One region of the Candidatus Clostridium eludens genome, then DNA from elsewhere that is predicted to be linked to it. Evidence: riboswitches for the same ligand, from Rfam matches in the RefSeq annotation. Region 1 holds a riboswitch; each other region holds the start of a gene.
What was found. Region 1 has a riboswitch for cyclic di-GMP ahead of ACJDU8_RS07675 (prepilin peptidase). Riboswitches for the same ligand answer to the same signal wherever they lie in the genome.
Positions count from the first base shown of each region.

Region 2: it holds a riboswitch for cyclic di-GMP, as region 1 does, so the genes downstream of both, ACJDU8_RS03605 (LuxR C-terminal-related transcriptional regulator) here and ACJDU8_RS07675 (prepilin peptidase) in region 1, are expected to answer to the same signal.
Region 3: it holds a riboswitch for cyclic di-GMP, as region 1 does, so the genes downstream of both, ACJDU8_RS11720 (methyl-accepting chemotaxis protein) here and ACJDU8_RS07675 (prepilin peptidase) in region 1, are expected to answer to the same signal.

Region 1 covers NZ_JBJHZX010000009.1:31,692-38,127, reverse strand. The annotation lists gene ACJDU8_RS07685 (GspE/PulE family protein) at 1-1,614, opposite strand, end outside; gene ACJDU8_RS07680 (prepilin-type N-terminal cleavage/methylation domain-containing protein) at 1,695-2,213, opposite strand; gene ACJDU8_RS07675 (prepilin peptidase) at 2,331-3,083, opposite strand; cyclic di-GMP riboswitch class II at 3,138-3,224, opposite strand; gene ACJDU8_RS07670 (sensor domain-containing protein) at 3,579-5,273, shown strand; gene ACJDU8_RS07665 (response regulator) at 5,276-6,436, shown strand, end outside.
Region 2 covers NZ_JBJHZX010000004.1:20,414-26,849, reverse strand. The annotation lists gene ACJDU8_RS03615 (glycosyltransferase family 2 protein) at 1-38, opposite strand, end outside; gene hisC (histidinol-phosphate transaminase) at 363-1,433, opposite strand; cyclic di-GMP riboswitch class II at 2,377-2,462, shown strand; gene ACJDU8_RS03605 (LuxR C-terminal-related transcriptional regulator) at 2,549-3,211, shown strand; gene ACJDU8_RS03600 (DUF5658 family protein) at 3,556-3,912, shown strand; gene ACJDU8_RS03595 (sugar transferase) at 3,943-4,605, shown strand; gene ACJDU8_RS03590 (response regulator transcription factor) at 4,870-5,496, shown strand; gene ACJDU8_RS03585 (YveK family protein) at 5,511-6,239, shown strand; gene ACJDU8_RS03580 (CpsD/CapB family tyrosine-protein kinase) at 6,256-6,436, shown strand, end outside.
Region 3 covers NZ_JBJHZX010000016.1:16,573-23,008, reverse strand. The annotation lists gene ACJDU8_RS11730 (DEAD/DEAH box helicase) at 1-1,390, opposite strand, end outside; gene ACJDU8_RS11725 ((deoxy)nucleoside triphosphate pyrophosphohydrolase) at 1,576-1,959, opposite strand; gene ACJDU8_RS11720 (methyl-accepting chemotaxis protein) at 2,267-4,282, opposite strand; cyclic di-GMP riboswitch class II at 4,422-4,505, opposite strand; gene ACJDU8_RS11715 (DMT family transporter) at 5,219-5,542, shown strand; gene ACJDU8_RS11710 (MarR family winged helix-turn-helix transcriptional regulator) at 5,599-6,045, shown strand.

The DNA of each region.
Region 1 (6,436 bases):
CTTATTCATACATGATTCTCTTAAGGTGTTCATACCCTTTTCCAGAGCCATTTTTTTAATGTCACTTTCAGTGGAATTTATGTCTATAAGATTTTTAATGTCTTTATCTATTTCAAGTATTTCAAATATACCTATTCTTCCCTTATACCCTGTATCATTGCACAAGCTGCATCCCCTGCCCTTTTTTAGCTTAACAGGATTATCAATACCCAGCAGTCTCATTTCCCTTTCATCACTTACATACTCTTCACCGCAATTTGGACATACTTTTCTGACCAGCCTTTGAGCCACTACACCTGCCAGTGTAGAGGATATTAAAAAAGGCTTTATATCCATATCCAAAAGTCTCCCTATAGTGCCCACTGCATTATTTGTATGAATAGTTGACAGTACCATATGACCTGTCAGTGCCGCCCTTATAGATATTTCTGCAGTTTCATTGTCCCGTATTTCCCCTACAAGTATTATATCCGGATCCTGCCTGAGTATACTTCTTAAACCGCTGGCAAAATCAAATCCTATTTTATTATTTACCTGCATTTGATTAATACCTTTTAAATTATACTCTACAGGATCTTCTATGGTTATTATATTTTTAGACACATCATTTAATACATTCAGCATAGAATATAGGGTTGTTGTTTTACCGCTTCCAGTGGGCCCTGATACCAGTATTATACCATATGGATTAGAAATCATCCTCATTATTTTTGTCAATCCATTATGTTCCACGCCAATTTTTTCAAGTTCTATGGAAAAATTGTTCCTATCTAGTAATCTCATCACAATTTTTTCCCCTAAAACTGTTGGAACTGTGGAAGTTCTGATGGCTATATCCTTTTCCTTAACTTTAAAATTAATTTTGCCATCCTGGGGTATTCTGTTTTCTGCTATATTAAGGCCAGCCATTATCTTTATTCTGCTGGTTACAGGAGAAAGCATGTCTATATCCGTTCTCATAATCTCTCGAAGACCACCATCTACCCTAAATCTCACTCTCATTTCCTTTTCATCCGGTTCTATATGGATATCCGAAGCATTGTATAAAGTGGCATTTTCGATTATGGTATTTAAAAATTTTATAATTGGTGCAGAAGCTTCATCTATTATTTCCTCTTCTGTTTCCATCTTTCTGCCTGAAAAGTTCTTTTTGTAGTTTTGTGCTGCTTCCTGTGCCTTGCTTTTTCCATAGTATTTTTCAATATTATCAAGTATACTGCTTTTCAATGCTATGGCAGTTTTAACATTATACCCTGTTGCTATTTTTATATCTTCAATGGCAAAATAATTTAAAGGATCACTCATAGCTACGAGTAAAAAACCATTCATAATATCTATAGGAATAGCTTCATATTTCTTTGCAATACTTACTGGTATAATATCTATAATATCCTGCCTTACATTAATATTATCTAAATTTATTAAAGGTATTCCCAGCTGCTGTTTTATGGCATGTACTATCTGCTCATTAGTAATAAAGCCCTTACTTACAAGTATTTCACCAAGCTTTTCACCTGTGTCTTTCTGTAAAATAAGGGCTCTTTGTAGTATTTTTTCCGTTATAACTCCTGCATCTACTAGGATTTCTCCCAAACGTTTTTTTACTTTTGACATGAATCTACTCCTTTCTATTCAATAAAACTGTATCACAATTATATAAAGAACATGGAAAATCATGTTCTTTATACTTTTTCCTATTGGACTATAAATGCTTGTGTTGCACTTTCACCACTGTCTATTCCTACTACCCCATAACCATTACTATACACAACCACAATAACTTCACCCTTTTTGCCAGTAAACGACGATCCTGCGTCAGCTTTCACATTTGCTTCAGTAGTAGCACTACTAATAGACGAATCAGTAGTAGGTGCAGATATAATTTCATATGCATAACCTATACCAGCTCCACTTATATTAGTAAATGGATTAATCAATTTGTCAGTTGAACTACTACCTGTGTTAAAAGCACCAGCAAATGCCGATGTTAAATCTGCAGTAGTTAAATAAGCATTTATTCCGCTAGTATTAGTAACTTTCGTTTCCAAATATGCTCTTACGGTATTTACATTGGTAATTACCCCTGCATTTTTAGAATTGTTCTTAAATATTTGTGATTTAGGTATCAATACCACAGCCAGTATAGCAATAATAGCAAGAACTATCATAAGTTCAATAAGCGTGAAACCTTTTTTCTTTTTTATCATTTCCATAAAACTCCATCCTTTCTTCATTAAAATTAAACAGCAGATTTTCTGTGTAGATTCAAGCATGGCAAGTTGTTAATTATGTATTTTTCCATCACCTCCTAATAAAACATCTTTTAATATCTAAAATAAGTACCAATTTAAAATACTTTGTCCAAAAAACACTGTAACCACAGAAGCTATAACAATAAATGGACCAAAGGGAATATAATCTTTTTTTGACTTCTTCCCTGACAAAATAAGTGCTACCCCTACCACCGCTCCTATAACAAGGGCTAAAAATATCATCAATACTGTATACTTAAGTCCTAAAAACAAACCACATACCAGTGAAATCTCTGCATCTCCCCAGCCCATACCTCCTTTTGTTATAAGGATAATTAATGTTAAAAGTCCTCCTCCTAACATACCTCCATAAATATAGGTTTTTATAGGCAGTCCCATGTAAAGATATATTCCTAAAAATATTATGCCTGCAATAATACCTGTTCCTGTAGTCTTAAAATAGACATCTGTAGTATCAAAATCTATCATTCCCACCACAATCATAATACTTATAAATACTATATATTTTATAAGATTTACCCCTATTCCAAACTTAATATAAGTAAGCAAATACAACAAACCTGTTATAAATTCCAACATAGGATACCTTAAGGATATTTTTTTTTCACAATGTCTACATTTTCCCCTTAAAATTATGTAACTTATTACAGGAATTAAATCATAAGCTTTAATTTCCTTATTGCAATTTGTACAATGGGAGGGTGGATAAACAACAGATTCACCTTTTGGTATTCTGTATATGCACACATTCAAAAAACTTCCCATTATAGTTCCCAAAATAAAAATAACAACACCATAATAAATAACCATAATTTACTCTCCATTTTTTAAAAAACAAAACCCTGTATTCATAAAAATTATTTATGAATACAGGGCCGGTTGCATCACTAACTCCAACACACACAAGGATGCCCAGATTAAAGTGTGTATTTCATCGCTTCCCTATCATTTGTTTAATCCTACCATAAAATTTTCTTAATTTCAACAAGTTTTAGTTAATAAATTGTTTACAAATTATTCAAAATATTTAATTCAAAATATACCTGGAAATCTAAAATTATGGTTGCAAAATATGACATTTTATTATACAGTATTTTTATAATATTTATTTAAATCTACTCAAATTTCTACAGGTAAACTTCAATTAATTTCTATAAAATAACTTACATTAATTACTTGAAAACAACCTCAATTTCTATTATATTAACTAATTAAAAAATTATTTTTAACACTTTAATCCTAAATTTAATTTAAACTTAACATTTAATATACTAACCTTTAGATTTTATAAACCAGGAGGTTACTATGAGGATTTATGATAAAAACAGGGAACAAATGTATACAAGGGCTTTAAATGGAGCCAACATAGTACTTTGGGAATGGAATTTAAAAAAGTACCATATGTTTTTTTCTGAAAATTTTGTTCATATGACAGGATACAGTGTAGAATATTTTAAAAGCTTATTTGATTTTATGGAGAAAACTGTTGTTGAAGAAGATAAGCTCAGCGCCAAAAATGATTTAACTTTTTTTATTAAGGGCAATACAGTAAGCTATAGAAGTGAATTTAGAATTTTAACTAAGGAAAATCATATTAAATCATTACTTGTTAAAGGTGCGGCTACTAAAAATTCTGACCATAAAATGTTCTTATTATCCGGCTCAATAAGTGATATTACAGAAGAGAAAAGGCTGGAGGACTATATTAATCATTCTGCCTATTATGATTCTTTAACAGGACTTCCTAATAGAATCTTATTTAAAAATACCCTTAAAACAGCCTTAAGCAATTATGAAAATGGTGCACTAATATTTATAGATATTGATGATTTTAAATTAATTAACGACACTTTTGGTCATGACTACGGAGATCTATTATTGGTAATTTTCTCACAGCTAGTGACCATGTGTATAAAAGATTCTGGAACCCTATACCGCCTGGGAGGCGATGAATTTATAATACTCATCAATAAGTTTACTTCCTATAAAGAATTAAAAAAACTTTGTATTAAAATAATCAATTATCTTAAAGAACCTTTTGAAGTTAAAGAAAAACAAATATATATAACTGCAAGCATGGGTATTACTATATTTCCAAATGACAGTAATGATGTAACAGAATTGTATAAATATGCAGATCTGGCCATATTTCAATCAAAAATCAATGGTAAAAACACTGTTACTTTTTTTCAGCGAGAATTGTTTCATTCATATTGCAGAAAACTCGTTATTGAACAGGAGCTTAAAACCGCAGTTGAAAATGATGAATTCTATATACTCTATCAGCCACAAATAGATGCTACAAAAAATAAAGTAATAGGATTTGAATCCCTGTTAAGGTGGCAAAACAGTAGACTTGGATCTGTTTCCCCTGCGGAATTCATACCAATATCAGAAAGCACAGGAAGTATTGTAGAAATAGGTGAATGGGTTTTAAATTCAGTATGCAAGGTAATTCGCCAATTACAATTGAAGAATTATGAATTTAAAACCATATCAGTAAATATTTCTCCTATTCAGTTGAAAAAAAGTGATTTTGTGAGCAAACTCATCAGTATATATGAGAAAAACAAGATTTCACCTTCCTTACTTGAAATTGAGATAACAGAAGGTACACTGATAGATTTATTTACCTGTAAAATTAAAGCTCTAAACCAACTCTTAGAAAAAGGAGTTAAGGTTGCCATAGATGATTTTGGTACGGGATATTCTTCCTTAAACTATTTAACTACTCTGCCAGTTAATACATTAAAAATTGATAAATCCTTTATTGATAACATTGAAAGTAAGAAGAATAAAGCTGTAATAAAATCTATTATAAGCTTATGCAAATCATTGGATTATAAAATTATTGCAGAAGGAGTAGAAACAAAAAAACAGCTAGATTCACTTCTTGGCATAGGCTGTAATATAATCCAGGGATATTACTTCAGTAAACCTTTGTCTTTAAATGAGATTGAAAACATTTTGATGAAAAAAAATAAATTTGGAGGAGTGTAAATTTGGATAATTTAATGAACAACGATAATACAAAAAATAAGATTACTATTAAAAAGGAACAAGAATTAAAAGAAAAATATGAAGAGCTTTCCACTATATATGAAGAACTGGCTGCTGCAGAAGAAGAATTAAGAAGCAACTATATGGAATTAGAAAAAGCCAAGATAGAAGCAGAAAATGCTAGAGTGGAGGCGGAAAATGCAAATAAGGCCAAAAGCCAATTCCTGGCTAACATGAGTCATGAAATCAGAACTCCACTAAATGGTATCATAGGAGCCATTGACTTACTTGAGCTAATGGAATTAAAGGAAGATGCAAAAATGCATTTAGAAATATTAAAAGATTCATCAAAGCATCTATTGGATATAATAAATAATATTTTGGATATATCTAAAATAGAATCAGGAAAAATTGAACTTTATATGAAGGTTTTCAACTTAAAAAATATGATTGATGTTTTTATAAAAGAGCTTTCATTTGCCTGTGCAAATAAAAATCTGGAATTCACCTATTTCATAGATCCTCTACTCCCTTTTGAAATAATCGGAGATCAGATAAAATTAAAACAAGTGCTCATAAATCTATTCAATAATGCTCTTAAGTTTACAAATAAGGGCAGTATAATTTTTAAAGTTAAAAAGGTATCTCAGATAAACGAAAAAGTGATTCTTAAGTTTTCTATAAAAGATACAGGTATTGGAATAAAAGAAGAAGTTAAGGAGCAAATTTTCAAAAAATTCTTTCAACAAGATGTATCATATAACAAATATTATGCCGGTACAGGTCTTGGACTTTCAATATCAAAGGAACTTGTAAAGATTATGAATGGTGATATATGGTTTGAAAGTAAAGACAATGAGGGAAGTACATTTAATTTCACAGCAGAATTCCTACTGGATTTCAATAAAACCTTAAGTGAAGCTAATATTAATTTAGAAAATACAAAATACTCGGAAGTTGCATGTAAAACTATCTTAATAGTGGAAGACAATGAAATAAATATGAAAATAGCATGTAGTATATTAAAAAAATTGGGATATAATTTTTTATGGGCATATACTGGAAAACAAGCATTGGAAATTTTAAGAAGCAAACATGTAGATTTGATACTTATGGACATACAAATGCCTGAATTAAATGGACTTGAAACTACAAAGATAATT
Region 2 (6,436 bases), on a different contig from region 1:
CCCTCATTATAAGAAGGTACAACTACAGACAATATCATAGCCTCACCCCTCAACATATTATTATTGTTCTCATTGAACTTCTACACTTTGTGATGTTATTCTTTACAATAAATGCATCATTTAACATTATAACATCGAATTAACAATTAATCTATTGTCTAACTGACATGTTTATGTAAGATAATCCATAAAGCATAGAGCATAGAGCATAGAGGCTTTGGGATATGTTTTTCTGTTGGCATTAATGGTTTATGCTGCAAACGGAGCCTGTTTTCTCATGTTTTGTAAAATAACTATAGCATCTTTGACTTGTTATTTATTTTTATATACTTAAATACTATTAATTTTTTCAAATTAGCACATTATAAATATGTTTTTGAGATAATGTTTTTTAATTTGTTTATAAGTATGTCCATTTCTTCATCAGTTCCTATGGTTATCCTGAGAAAGTTATGGGTTCTTGGTTTGTCAAAATGTCTAACAAGAATTCCATCATTTTTTAATTCTCTAAATATTATTTTAGCATGGGTTTTGTTGTGGCTGACAAATAAAAAATTGGTTTTAGATTCTAACACCTTAAATCCTAGAGCTTTAAGATAGGGTATTACTTTTTTTCTCGTATTTATAATTTTTGAACTAATGTTTTTAAAATAAGGTTCATCTTCAAAAGCTGCTTTTGCTCCTGCTAGGGAAAGGCGGTTAACTGTATATGAATTTATAGAATTTTTAATTCTGTTTAAGCCTTCTATTAGATCTATATGGCCAAAAGCAAAGCCAACCCGTAGTCCTGCTAATGCTCGTGATTTAGAAAGGGTCTGTACAACCAATAAATTTGGATAATCATTTACAAATCTAGCTAGAGATTCTCCACCGAAATCTATATATGCCTCGTCAATTATAACAACACTTTCCATATTACATTCTACAATTTTTTTTAAACATTCAATAGACATATATCTAGTAGTTGGTGCATTAGGATTTGGAATTACAATTCCACCATTTTTAATGCAAAAAGAATCTATAGGGATATCAAAATTATCATCCAAAGGAATTAATTTATATTTTAGCTTAAATAACTCAGCATAAACCTCATAAAAACTATATGTTATATCTGGAAAAAGTATAGGTGTTCCTTGATTAAAGAAAGCCATAAAAGAAAATGCTAATACTTCATCAGAACCATTACCTATAAAGACTTGATCTGAGGATAACTCGTAATAATTGGCTAAAGTATTTCTCAGGTCATCACAATTGGGATCAGGATATAACTGAAGGTTGTTATTAGCTGCTTGTTCTATAGCGTTAATCACTTTAGGAGAAGGCGGATATGGATTTTCATTAGTGTTTAGTTTAATGTATTTTTTATTTTTAGGCTGTTCTCCTGGAACATAGGGTTCAATGTTTTTGGCAATTTCGCTCCAATATTTACTCATATATAATACTCCCTTCTATTTGTGCACTTTTAAATTTATGTATGTTATAATATTATTTCAAATTGTATAAATTATCAATGTAGTTTTTAAATATTAACTAAGTAAATATCATCCATGGATAGGACTACTAATCTACTTAAACATAATATATCTAAATCACTGTCCGTACTTCAGGACATCCATTTATTCCATTAGAGAATAATAATTAGTCAAAAAAACAGACTTTAGGCTATTTTTTTGACTAATTAATTATAAAATTTATAAAAAGTAGAAGGATTTTTATACCTTATATAGAATAATGTTATAATATAAATACTAGCTGTAAAAGTTGTAAAAATAAATATATCTTTGCAAAAGGAATTATTAAAATTTATTAACAGAAATATTTTTACTTATGAGATTAAAGGACATTTAAAAACTATTACAATCATCATGTTTCAACAGTTCAAAGATCTTATTTCAATAAACTTGTTAGTTATAATAGATTTGCAGAATTAATGTAAGAAATGTTAGTTCCATTACTATTATGTATGACTAAATTTAGGTTTGGCAAGTGCATAGGAATATCTTTTCTAGATCCTAATACATTGGATGTACATTGGATGTACGTGACAATAGAAGGGTACATTCACATATCATTTTACAGGTAACACAGATGATAAAAATCAAAACTTGACAAAGGATTTATTTAGTAAGTTATTCGGATATAAAGTACCCCTGAATTAGGATAAGGTGTAAAGATTGAAGATAAGGTTCAGAAGGTAAAAGACTTAGTGGAAGAGCCTAAATGGAGTAAGCTCCATCTGGCATGGATATTTTTAGGAAGATATATAGTAATTTCAAAGATACTCAAAATTCTTGAAAAAACAGAAAATAGATATATTCTATAATAAAATGAGAGGAGTTGTTAAGTATTATATAAGCATTATTTGGAATAAAATATAGGAAATAAGGAGACAAAGAAGTATGTTTTATATTTGGGCACTTTTAAGACATATGGAGTCAATGGTGCAACCGGCCTAAGTTTACCGTTCATATGGTTAAACTGGGTCTTTTTATTTTATATAGAGAATTAAGTGATATTATTGTTGGAGAAAACAGGGGGAAGATACGTTATGAAGGTTATTATTTTATCAAGATATGCTTTAATAAGACAGGGTATATATTCAATTATATCAAGGCGTAATTATGCTGACATAATGCTTATTGCAGAAACATTAAAAGAGGCAGTTCCGTTAATTAAATCAAATAATATTAATATTGTTTTATTTGATCTACATCAACAAAATAAAGATGAATTGCTGTTAATTAAAGAAATGAAAGAATGTGGTGTTAAAAGTAAATTCATAATGTTAGATTTTAATAAAGATAAAAATATCTTTGTAGAAGCCATTAGGTGTGGCGTAGAAGGATACATATTAGGAAAATCAGATGAAATGGAACTTTTATATATCATAGATCAAATTTACAAAGGGAAAAAATACTATGACTCTTATTTTATAGACTGTTTGGTCAGAGAAAATGCCATCCAACCCGAAAAAATGGAACAGCTCACTCCAAGAGAGAAAGAAATTTTATGTGAAATAGGAAAAGGTTTGAGTAATCAAGAAATATCACGAAAACTTCATATTTCTGAAAATACAGTAAAAAAACATAATAATCATATATTTGACAAACTGAATATAAGAGATAGAACACAGGTGGCTTTGTATGCTAACAGATGCGGAATGTTAGAGGTTAATGATGATTCTGTTAATGATAATTCTAATGTATGTTAAATGTGTGCTGCTTTAATAGAGTGAAATATTCATGGCAGTATGTGTTAGAGTTTTAATTAAGTTACTTTAAAAATAACTATAGTAGATAGACAGTATTATATTGTTTATGTACTATAGTTATTTTTTTGTTTTTATTCATGGTAACTTAATATTTTATACTACCCCAATAATAAGACTATATAATGCTTAATCATAGCAGATGGATTATACGGACTATTACACATAGTATAAAAAAATTAAACTACAGTATGATGGGTAAAAAATATAAAAATAGTAAAATAACAATAATAAGTTTATCAATTTATAATTTTTGTTTTATTAATTTATTATTGGAGGTATGATAATTGCTTGTATTTATAAGAAATTACAGTTTGAGTAATATAAGAAATAAATTTATTATTTTATGTCTGTTGAACATAAGTGATATGTTCTTTACTCGAATGCTTTTAAATACCGGATATTTTATAGAAGCAAACCCTTTAATGGTAAGTGTAGTGCACAATTTAAAAGTTGGTTTTTGGATCAAAATTGTACTGCCGACAGTACTTTTATCTTTTTTATATTTTAGAATGCAAAAGGCTATAGAAGCACAGTTAAAAAAAAGTAATTTTATAATTAATGGGATTGTTTTAATGTATATAGCTATTAATATCTTTCATTTAATTTGTCTTGCTATATATATTTGTATGTATAAATTTTAATGTGATAAACCATTTTTAAGGGGGAGAATTATGGAAAACTTAAAATTGTCACAAGAGTATGTGGAATATTCGGTGGAGTATAAAAAGAGTAAAGTCTATGTGGTAACTAAACGGCTTATAGATATTTTAGGAGCTCTGATAGGAATAATATCTCTTAGTCCTTTGATGATTATTGTAGCCATATTAATAAAGGTTAATTCAAAAGGGTTGATAATATTTTCACAAGAAAGAGTCGGTATAAATGGAACAATATTTAAAATGTATAAATTTCGATCAATGGTTGCTAATGCAGAACAGATATTAGATAAGTTGAAAGATAGAAATGAAATGTCCGGACCCATGTTCAAAATTAAATATGATCCTAGAATTACAACAGTTGGCAGATTTATCAGAAAAACTAGTATCGATGAATTGCCTCAACTTTTCAATGTTTTAAAAGGAGACATGTCCTTGGTGGGACCAAGACCTAATTTACCCAGGGAGGTTGCTGAATTTTCGGACTATCATAGAAAAAAATTATTAGTGAAACCAGGCTTAACCTGTTATTGGCAGGTAATGGGCAGAAATGAGATTGGATTTGAGGATTGGATAAAATTGGACATTAGATATTTAAAGGAAAGAAATTTATGGATTGATATAAAACTCATAATGAGAACAGTTTTTATCTTATTTGGAGATAAAAATGCAAGATAAGAGGAATATCAATGTAAGATGTAAAACCTTATGATTCAATACTACTTAAGGGTAACTACTTATATTAGAAATTTATACTACTTTCATAGTATAAGTGTACTATACAAGATATGCCACTTGGTAATAAAAGATTAGACCGGGGTATGATGGAATATAATGAAATTAGTAGTAATATAGGAATATATTAAAACTTGGCCAAGCTATTTTGCAGAATTCCTAGTTTTCTGGGGAGATTACATTAAAAGTAAGGAATTGAGAAGTATTATGAAAGTTATAGTTATATCTAATTGTTCTGTTATAAGAGAAGGAATAGTAGCCCTTTTGTCTAGGTATGATCACATATCCATACAGTTTATTGGCGAAACAATAAAAGAAGCAATGCTTATGATAAAAGGTAATATGGCTGATATTTTACTGTTGGATATTCATAAGGATAACGAAGAAGAATTAAACATAATTAATGAATTAACCACTGCACAGGTGGATATTAAACTAATAGCAATAGACTTTAATGGTGAAAAAGATATCTTTGTTAAGGCATTAAAGAGTGGAGTTCAAGGGTACATATCAGGCAAATCAAATGAGGAAGAAATAATGTATGCAATAGAACATGTATATAAGGGAAAAAAATATTTTGATTCATATTTTGTTGACTCTATGATAAATGAAAACATTGAGTTACCAAATGGATTGGAGCTGTTAACCAATAGAGAAAGTGAAATATTGATAGAAGTGGCAAAAGGATTAAGCAATCGTCAGATTTCTCAGGAGTTTTTTATAACAGAGCATACCGTAAAAAAGCATATTAATCATATATTCAATAAGTTAAATATTAAAGATAGGACAGAGGCAGCACTCTATTGGAATAAATATGGGATGGCAAATAGGTAGGAGGAATAAAGCTCATGGAAAATAAAAACAGTGCTGAAGATTTATCACTAATAGATATTATAAAAATCTTGAAGAAGAAAGTAGGGTTTATTGTACTTATTACAGTATTGTGTACTAGCGTTATGGCAGTAAAAGTCACACTTCTCTCAACACCAATGTATGAAGCACATACCACTGCCATAATAGTCAAGGGGGATACAAGTATTGTACAAAGTTCAAAGAATCAACCACAGTATACACAGGATGATATTTTGTTATATGAAAAAATGGTAGATACCTATGCGCAAATAGCTCAATCAAATTTAGTAATAGATAAGACTGCGGAAGTATTGAAGAACTATTCATCCTCGCAAATAAAAGCAATGGTGGCAGCTGCCCCAATATCTTCTTCAACATCTTCTTCAACAAATGGTACAGGCAATACACAAATAATTCAATTAAATGCAGTAAGCAGCAACAAGGATGAGGCTGCGAAAATTGCAAATGTATATTGTAGAAGCTTTATTGAACAAAGCATGAGTATATTGTCAGTGGGAAAAATTCAAGTATTAGATGAGGCAAAGCCGCCAATTAGTCCAATACCAGCAAATAAATCTAAAAAGATCCTTGAGGGATTCTTATTTGGATTACTTTTATCAGTTGTTATAGTACTGTTCAAGAATTATGTGGATAGCTTAAAGATAAGAAATGAAAATCAAATTACTAATATATTAAATATGCCAGTATTAGTTGTTATTGAATAATAAGGCAGGTGTAATAATGAAAAAGGATAATAGGAGAAATCACGTTATGGAAAAATACAGAATATTACGCAACATTATGGAGAATCATAACAAAGATAATATTAAGTGCATTAGTATTACCAGTAATAGTGATAATGAAGGAAAAACAACTGTAGCTAAAAATTTAGCAATGTCATTGGCCATATATGGTAGAAAAA
Region 3 (6,436 bases), on a different contig from region 1:
CTATATTTGCACAAAAGCCTATACACTTGCATTTCTCTCCATCATACCCATAAAACAGCACTTTTTCTATTATAAAATCAACTCTTTCATTAACTTTCAATCTTTTAACTATTTCATCAATATCCTGCAAGCTTACATCACTTAAATCTATGCCATCAATATCTGTTATACCAAAATAGTGAAATGGAACTATCAATTCTTGTTCTAAAGCCTCTCTAAGTCTTACTTCTAAGGCTATATTACCACTAAAAATATCAAATATATTCCCACCATCACACCTTTCTGGTGTTGCAGTCATTCCAAGCAAAAATTTAGGTTTAAAGTAATCCATGATTTTTTTATAAGATGAACTAGCTGCATGATGGGCTTCATCTACAATAATATATTCAAAATCATCTTTTTTAAAATTATCAATATAATTGTTCATTGATTGTACAGTTGAAAATACGTAATCTGCATCTATTTCCTTGCTTGTACCTGTTAGAAGTCCTGTGCTCTTATTTTTATTCTTTACTAGTTTCTTAAATGTTTTCTCCGCATCTCTTAAAATTTCTTCTCTATGTACTAGAAAAAGCATTCTTCGGGGATTATATTTTATAACATCAAAAGCTGACATATATGTTTTACCTGTACCAGTAGCTGCAATAACTAATGCCTTATTTTCGCCTGAATGTCTTAATCTATCTAAACTCTTTATTGCCATTTCTTGCATCTCATTTGGTTTTATTAATTCATAATTACTAAAATCTAAAGCCTTATTAGTCTCACTTTTTCTAATTTCCTTGAGGAAACTTCTGTAGCTATTAAGAAATTCATCACTTACAATAGTAGTGGAATCCCATAATCCTAAGTATTCTTCTAAAACCTGACGTGTAAAACTATTATCTTTTTTTGAAACAACTTTTACATTCCACTCAACATTACTTTTTAAAGCTCTTTGAGTTATATTAGAAGATCCTATAATTATTTTATATTCTTCTCTATTCTCGAAGATATAAGCTTTAGTATGAAAACCCTTATCTTTATTAGCGATAAAAACCTTTAAATCAATATTACTAAACTTTCTTATTCTTTCAAGTGCCTTAGGTTCAGTAAAATTAAGATATGTTGAAGTCAATATTTTGCCCTTAATGCCTTTTTTCTCAAGTTCTTGAAAACTATCCAATAAGAGTTGAACACCACTAAAATTGATAAATGCTGTACTGAAATAAAATCCATTACATTGGTTTAAACATATCTTAAGTTCTTGTAATAGATTTCCTTCTTCTGAATTAACTATCAATTCATTATTAACAATAAACCCGCTATTTTCTATTTCCTTATTCTTGATATTGAAATTGTTACTATCTTTCTTTTCTATACTATTTATTTTGTCAAATATTGATCCCATATTATCACCTGTATTAATTTAATAAGTTATTTAATTCTTTATACAAAGAACAATATTTATATAATATTTTACAATTTAATCAACGCCTATTGATGAAATACAAATATTTTTATATAAAAAAAGCGATATTTATTGTCATGCATATATGCTACACATATTAGATTTCAAAAATGCCATTCTTTCTTTTACAATTCTTTGAGTTTCTCAACAACCAATATATCTGCTGGAACCCATCTAAGTTTGTCCAACTCATCTAATGGTATCCATTTAGCAGCATTATGAGCGTTTAAATGAATTTTTCCTCCACATATATCACACAAGAAGCAGTGCATTGTAAGATGAAAATTTGGATAATCATACTCAATAGTAGTTACATATTTAGAAACATGTATATCCAATTCTAATTCTTCTTTAATTTCACGAATAAGTGCTTCTTCTCTTGTCTCTCCAGATTCTATTTTGCCACCTGGAAATTCCCACATATTTTTAAACTCACCATAACCACGACAGGTGGTAAATATTTCATTGCCGTGCTTTATAATTGCAGCTACTACTTCTACTGTTTTCATTTATATAATCACCTCATATCATACGATAATTATACTATAATTTGACACACAAATATAGTTTATACCTTTGACGTTAAAAATACTTCTAAATTATTAATTACAGAACTATTAATATCTTTAAACATATAATCGCCACCCAAAAAATAAAATGCGCTGCTGAGAATTTCTACTTTCCCATCAACGCATTAAATTTCCAATGCTCCATATTATCTTTTTGATTTTCCCACGTCTTATATGAAAAATTAGTATGTATACAAGGTCATTCACCGACCACTACAATACTATATAGCTATATTTTTTATAATTATCATATAGTAAACTTTAAAGCTATACTGTTCAATTCAGCTGAGCTCTTCTTTATTATATCCGTTTCTAATTTTATTTCATTTGCATTGTCAGTTATAATTGATATCTTCTCTGCGATATTGCTAACTCCATTTGCTCCTTCACTGCTAGCCTTAGAAATATTGTCTACAACCTCGGAAATGATCTTTATGGATGCTAATAGTTCTTCTGATGTGGAACTTAAATCTGTCATTAATCCTTCTATAAAAATTGAATCCTTATTATAACTTTCACCAGTTTCAACAAGTTCCTCATATCCTTTTACTACTTGGATATCTATAAAGTCTAATGACTTCTTAGAATTTTCGGACAAACTATTGACCGCTTCAAATACACTGCTAATTATATTTTGCATTTCATTTACAGTAGCTTCAGAACTTTCTGCTAGTTTTCTTATTTCTTCTGCCACAACTGAAAATCCTCTTCCAGCTTCTCCTGCTCTTGCTGATTCTATAGATGCATTCAATGCCAATAAATTAGTTTGAGCTGATATTTGTAAAATAAAATCTGTTAACTCTTTTATTTTATCCACTTCTTTTGATTTAATAATTGCATTATTAACTGCTTCATTTATCTCTAATTTAATTTTATTTGCATCAGTTTGAGATAGTTTTGCATTTTCTTTTAGCTCATTTGCTTTTATACTGATTTCATTAACTGATGTTGTACCATCTTGGGTTTTTGTAGTAATATCCTCTATGGCTGTACCAATTTCAACTGTACTAGCATTTATTTCTTCCGTTGAAGCTGCTGTTTCTTCCATACCCACTGATAGTTTTTCCACAGTTTCTGAGGTCTCAACTAAATTTTTAGCTAATACAGCTATATTATCATTTGTTATAGAAACAGCTCTATTTACTTTGTTAACCTCTGCAACTATTATTTTAACTATACTATGTATGCTTTCCATGAATTTATTAAAATACATCGACAATTCACCAATTTCATCTTTTGATGTTATCAAAATTCTTTTAGTCAAATCTCCATGCCCCTCTGATATTTCCTTAAAATTAGAAGTAAGCTGTAAAATTTTGTTCATAATAAAAAATCTAATAAATACTAACATGCATACAATTAAAAGCACTCCACAAATTAGTAATATAACACCTTGGCTAGCTATAAGCTTGTTAACTAAGCTATTAATAAAATCGGCCTTTTCCCCTATAAAAATCATACCTGAAGGTTTTCCACTTACATCAATAATCGGTTTATATCCACCAACATAATTTTCATTATTAATTATACATTTGCCATAGTAAGATTGGCCATTTTTTAACACATCGTTTATTATAGAAGTATTTTCAGTTTTTGTACCAATAATCCTTTTTCCATTTTTATCTTTTATAGTGGTAGCAATTCTTTCATTGCCATAAAAAATTGTAATATCATATCCAAATAATTTTTTTTGTTTATCAAGAAATGCATTATTAGAAAGAATATATCCCAAGGACACTGCACCTATAATATTACCATTGTTATCCTTTAACGGTACCCCTGCCCTAATAGAATATTTTACAACTTCCCCATTTTCTATGCCTACAGATTTTTCACCGTTCAAAGCTTTTTTAATGTTTACCTGATTTGCTATATTATCACCATATTCATTCGGTTCATGAGCGCGTATAAAAACATTACCTTCTTTATCTGTTATTACCAAATAATCGATACCAAAAGATTTTAATGCCGTTTTACCTAAATCCAAAGCAGCTGCTCTATTTTGTGTACTAAGAGCTTCAACAAGTCTAGATGAATTTTCAAACCAATCACAAGCATTTAACGACTTTTGCTTTAAATCTTCTATATTACTTGCAAAAGTATTGCTTTTTTCCTCTATTTCATTAAGACTATTTTCATAAAGACTATTCTTTACTATATAATTAGAACTTATGGATACAACCATAATAAAAAGTAATGTAAATGTAATTACTATAAAAGACAATTTACTCCATATACTATTGAGTTTAAAATTTTTTAACAAGTAGCATTCCCCCCTTATTCTTCCTTTATGTGTTCCTCACTGTGCTTACCTAGAATAGATAAAGCTTTTTAAGACCTAGTATCATTTGTATATTCATCTTAAATAATAAAACCAATTAAAGCTAATAAAAAATCAATTAGTTTCAATTGGTCGGTTGCATCACTAACTCCGAATTCTCAAGATGCCCAAATAAATAGAATTCTTCACAGTTCCCAGTCTTTTGTATTTTGTTGATGTTTTTTATATATTATTGTAATTTTATGTCTATATATGCGTATATTATCATTATAGTATGAAAAAATCAATATCTCATCCATCTTTTAACATAAAAATAAAATGCCTTGATGAGAATTTCTATCTTCCCAGCAGTGCATTAAATATTTTATAATCAAATAGTGATATTTTATATATAGGAGAATTGAATTATGAAAGTTTTAAAATATATTATTTTATGGATTATAAGTTTTATTGCCTTTATGTATCTTTCGTTTATTCTCGAAAATCTGTTACATAACGGTAATAACGATTCTGATATTATACTAGTTGGTATTTATTTACTAGGGGCAACTATAATAACTTGTACAGTTCTAATAATTAACACTATTAAAGATATACACGAATAAAATTAAAATTTATATATTTTAAGAATAGTAAATTATTGTAATATGAATATATATATCTATTTTTAGCTTTTCTAAAAACATTACCCAGAATAACCTTTTAAAAGCGCTTTAATATATAATCATTTTGTTCAAAATGTGAATTTAATGTGACTTAAATAAAAAACAAGAGAGCTATTTGAAAATTGAATAATAAGGTGTTTAATTGTTTATAAATTCCATGGGAATTTTAGCTAATATTGACTAAAGCATAACATTTTAGTACAATAATATTAGTCCATTAATGGACTAATATTATTTAAAAGAGGTTTTTACTATGGAATGGATCTATCTAATTTTAGCTATTATTCTTGAAACTTTAGGAACTACTTGTATGAAGATCTCTGAAGGATTTACAAAATTACTACCAGCACTAGGAACACTTTTAACATATGGGCTATGCTTTATTTTTTTATCAATGTCCTTAAAGAAGATATCTGTTAGTATAGTATATGCTATATGGGGAGCAGCAGGAATTACTATTATATCAGTAATAGGAATTCTTGTTTTTAAAGAGGATGTTAGTGTGTTAAAAATAGTATCTATACTTTTTATTGTATTAGGGGTTATAGGACTAAATTTTAGTGGTGTTAGTCACTAGTTTCTCTTATAATTAAGGTAGTATTATTTTATAATTGAAGGAAGAGTGTACAAGACATGAGTGAGGAAGAGAAATTTACTGAGCTATTAGATGTTTATTATCAATCTTGGTTTAAAATTAATGATATTTATCGTGTTTGGTCCAGAAAACATGAAATTCAAGATACAACCTTGTTTACTTTGTATGTAATAAATAAAAGTTCCCCTTATTGTACTCAAAATGAAATTCGGGATAAATTGAGTTTGCCGAAACAAACAGTTTCGTTAATACTATCTGGACTTGAGAAAAAAGGATATATTCTGAGAGAATTGAATTCTAAAGACCGTAGGAACAAAATTGTTAGGTTTACGGAGAAGGGAAGTCAATATGCAAGCAGTATACTTGAAAAACTTAAATCAGCAGAAGTAGAGGCTTTTGGAAATATGTCGCAAGAACAAAGAAGAACTATGATAGAACATTTTTGTTTGTTATCTGATCTATTAGATAAAAGTCTTTCTAAATAATGCACTTAATTAAAAGAATTTAAGTTGTGTTAGATAACGATTTATAAGAGCACCGCATTATTTAATTTTGAATTTTGGGGTGTTTTTTCGTCGCATTTCAAATATTTTATAGCTTTAATTATATATTCCTAAAATAGTATAACTACTTTAACCTTAAAATTATTTCTACATATGCTATAATAATTATTAAGATACAGGCTCAAAAAATTAAGATGAGCTGTCGGAAAGCACATCTTAATTGATTAAAAATATTTAAAGACAATTTTTAAAACCGTAACGGCCTCTTTTAATTTATTATACCATAATGTACAGTATTTTAAATAAATAAAAATATGTGTAATATTCTATACAAAAATAGAGCCTAGAATGGCCTATAACACCATTCTAGACT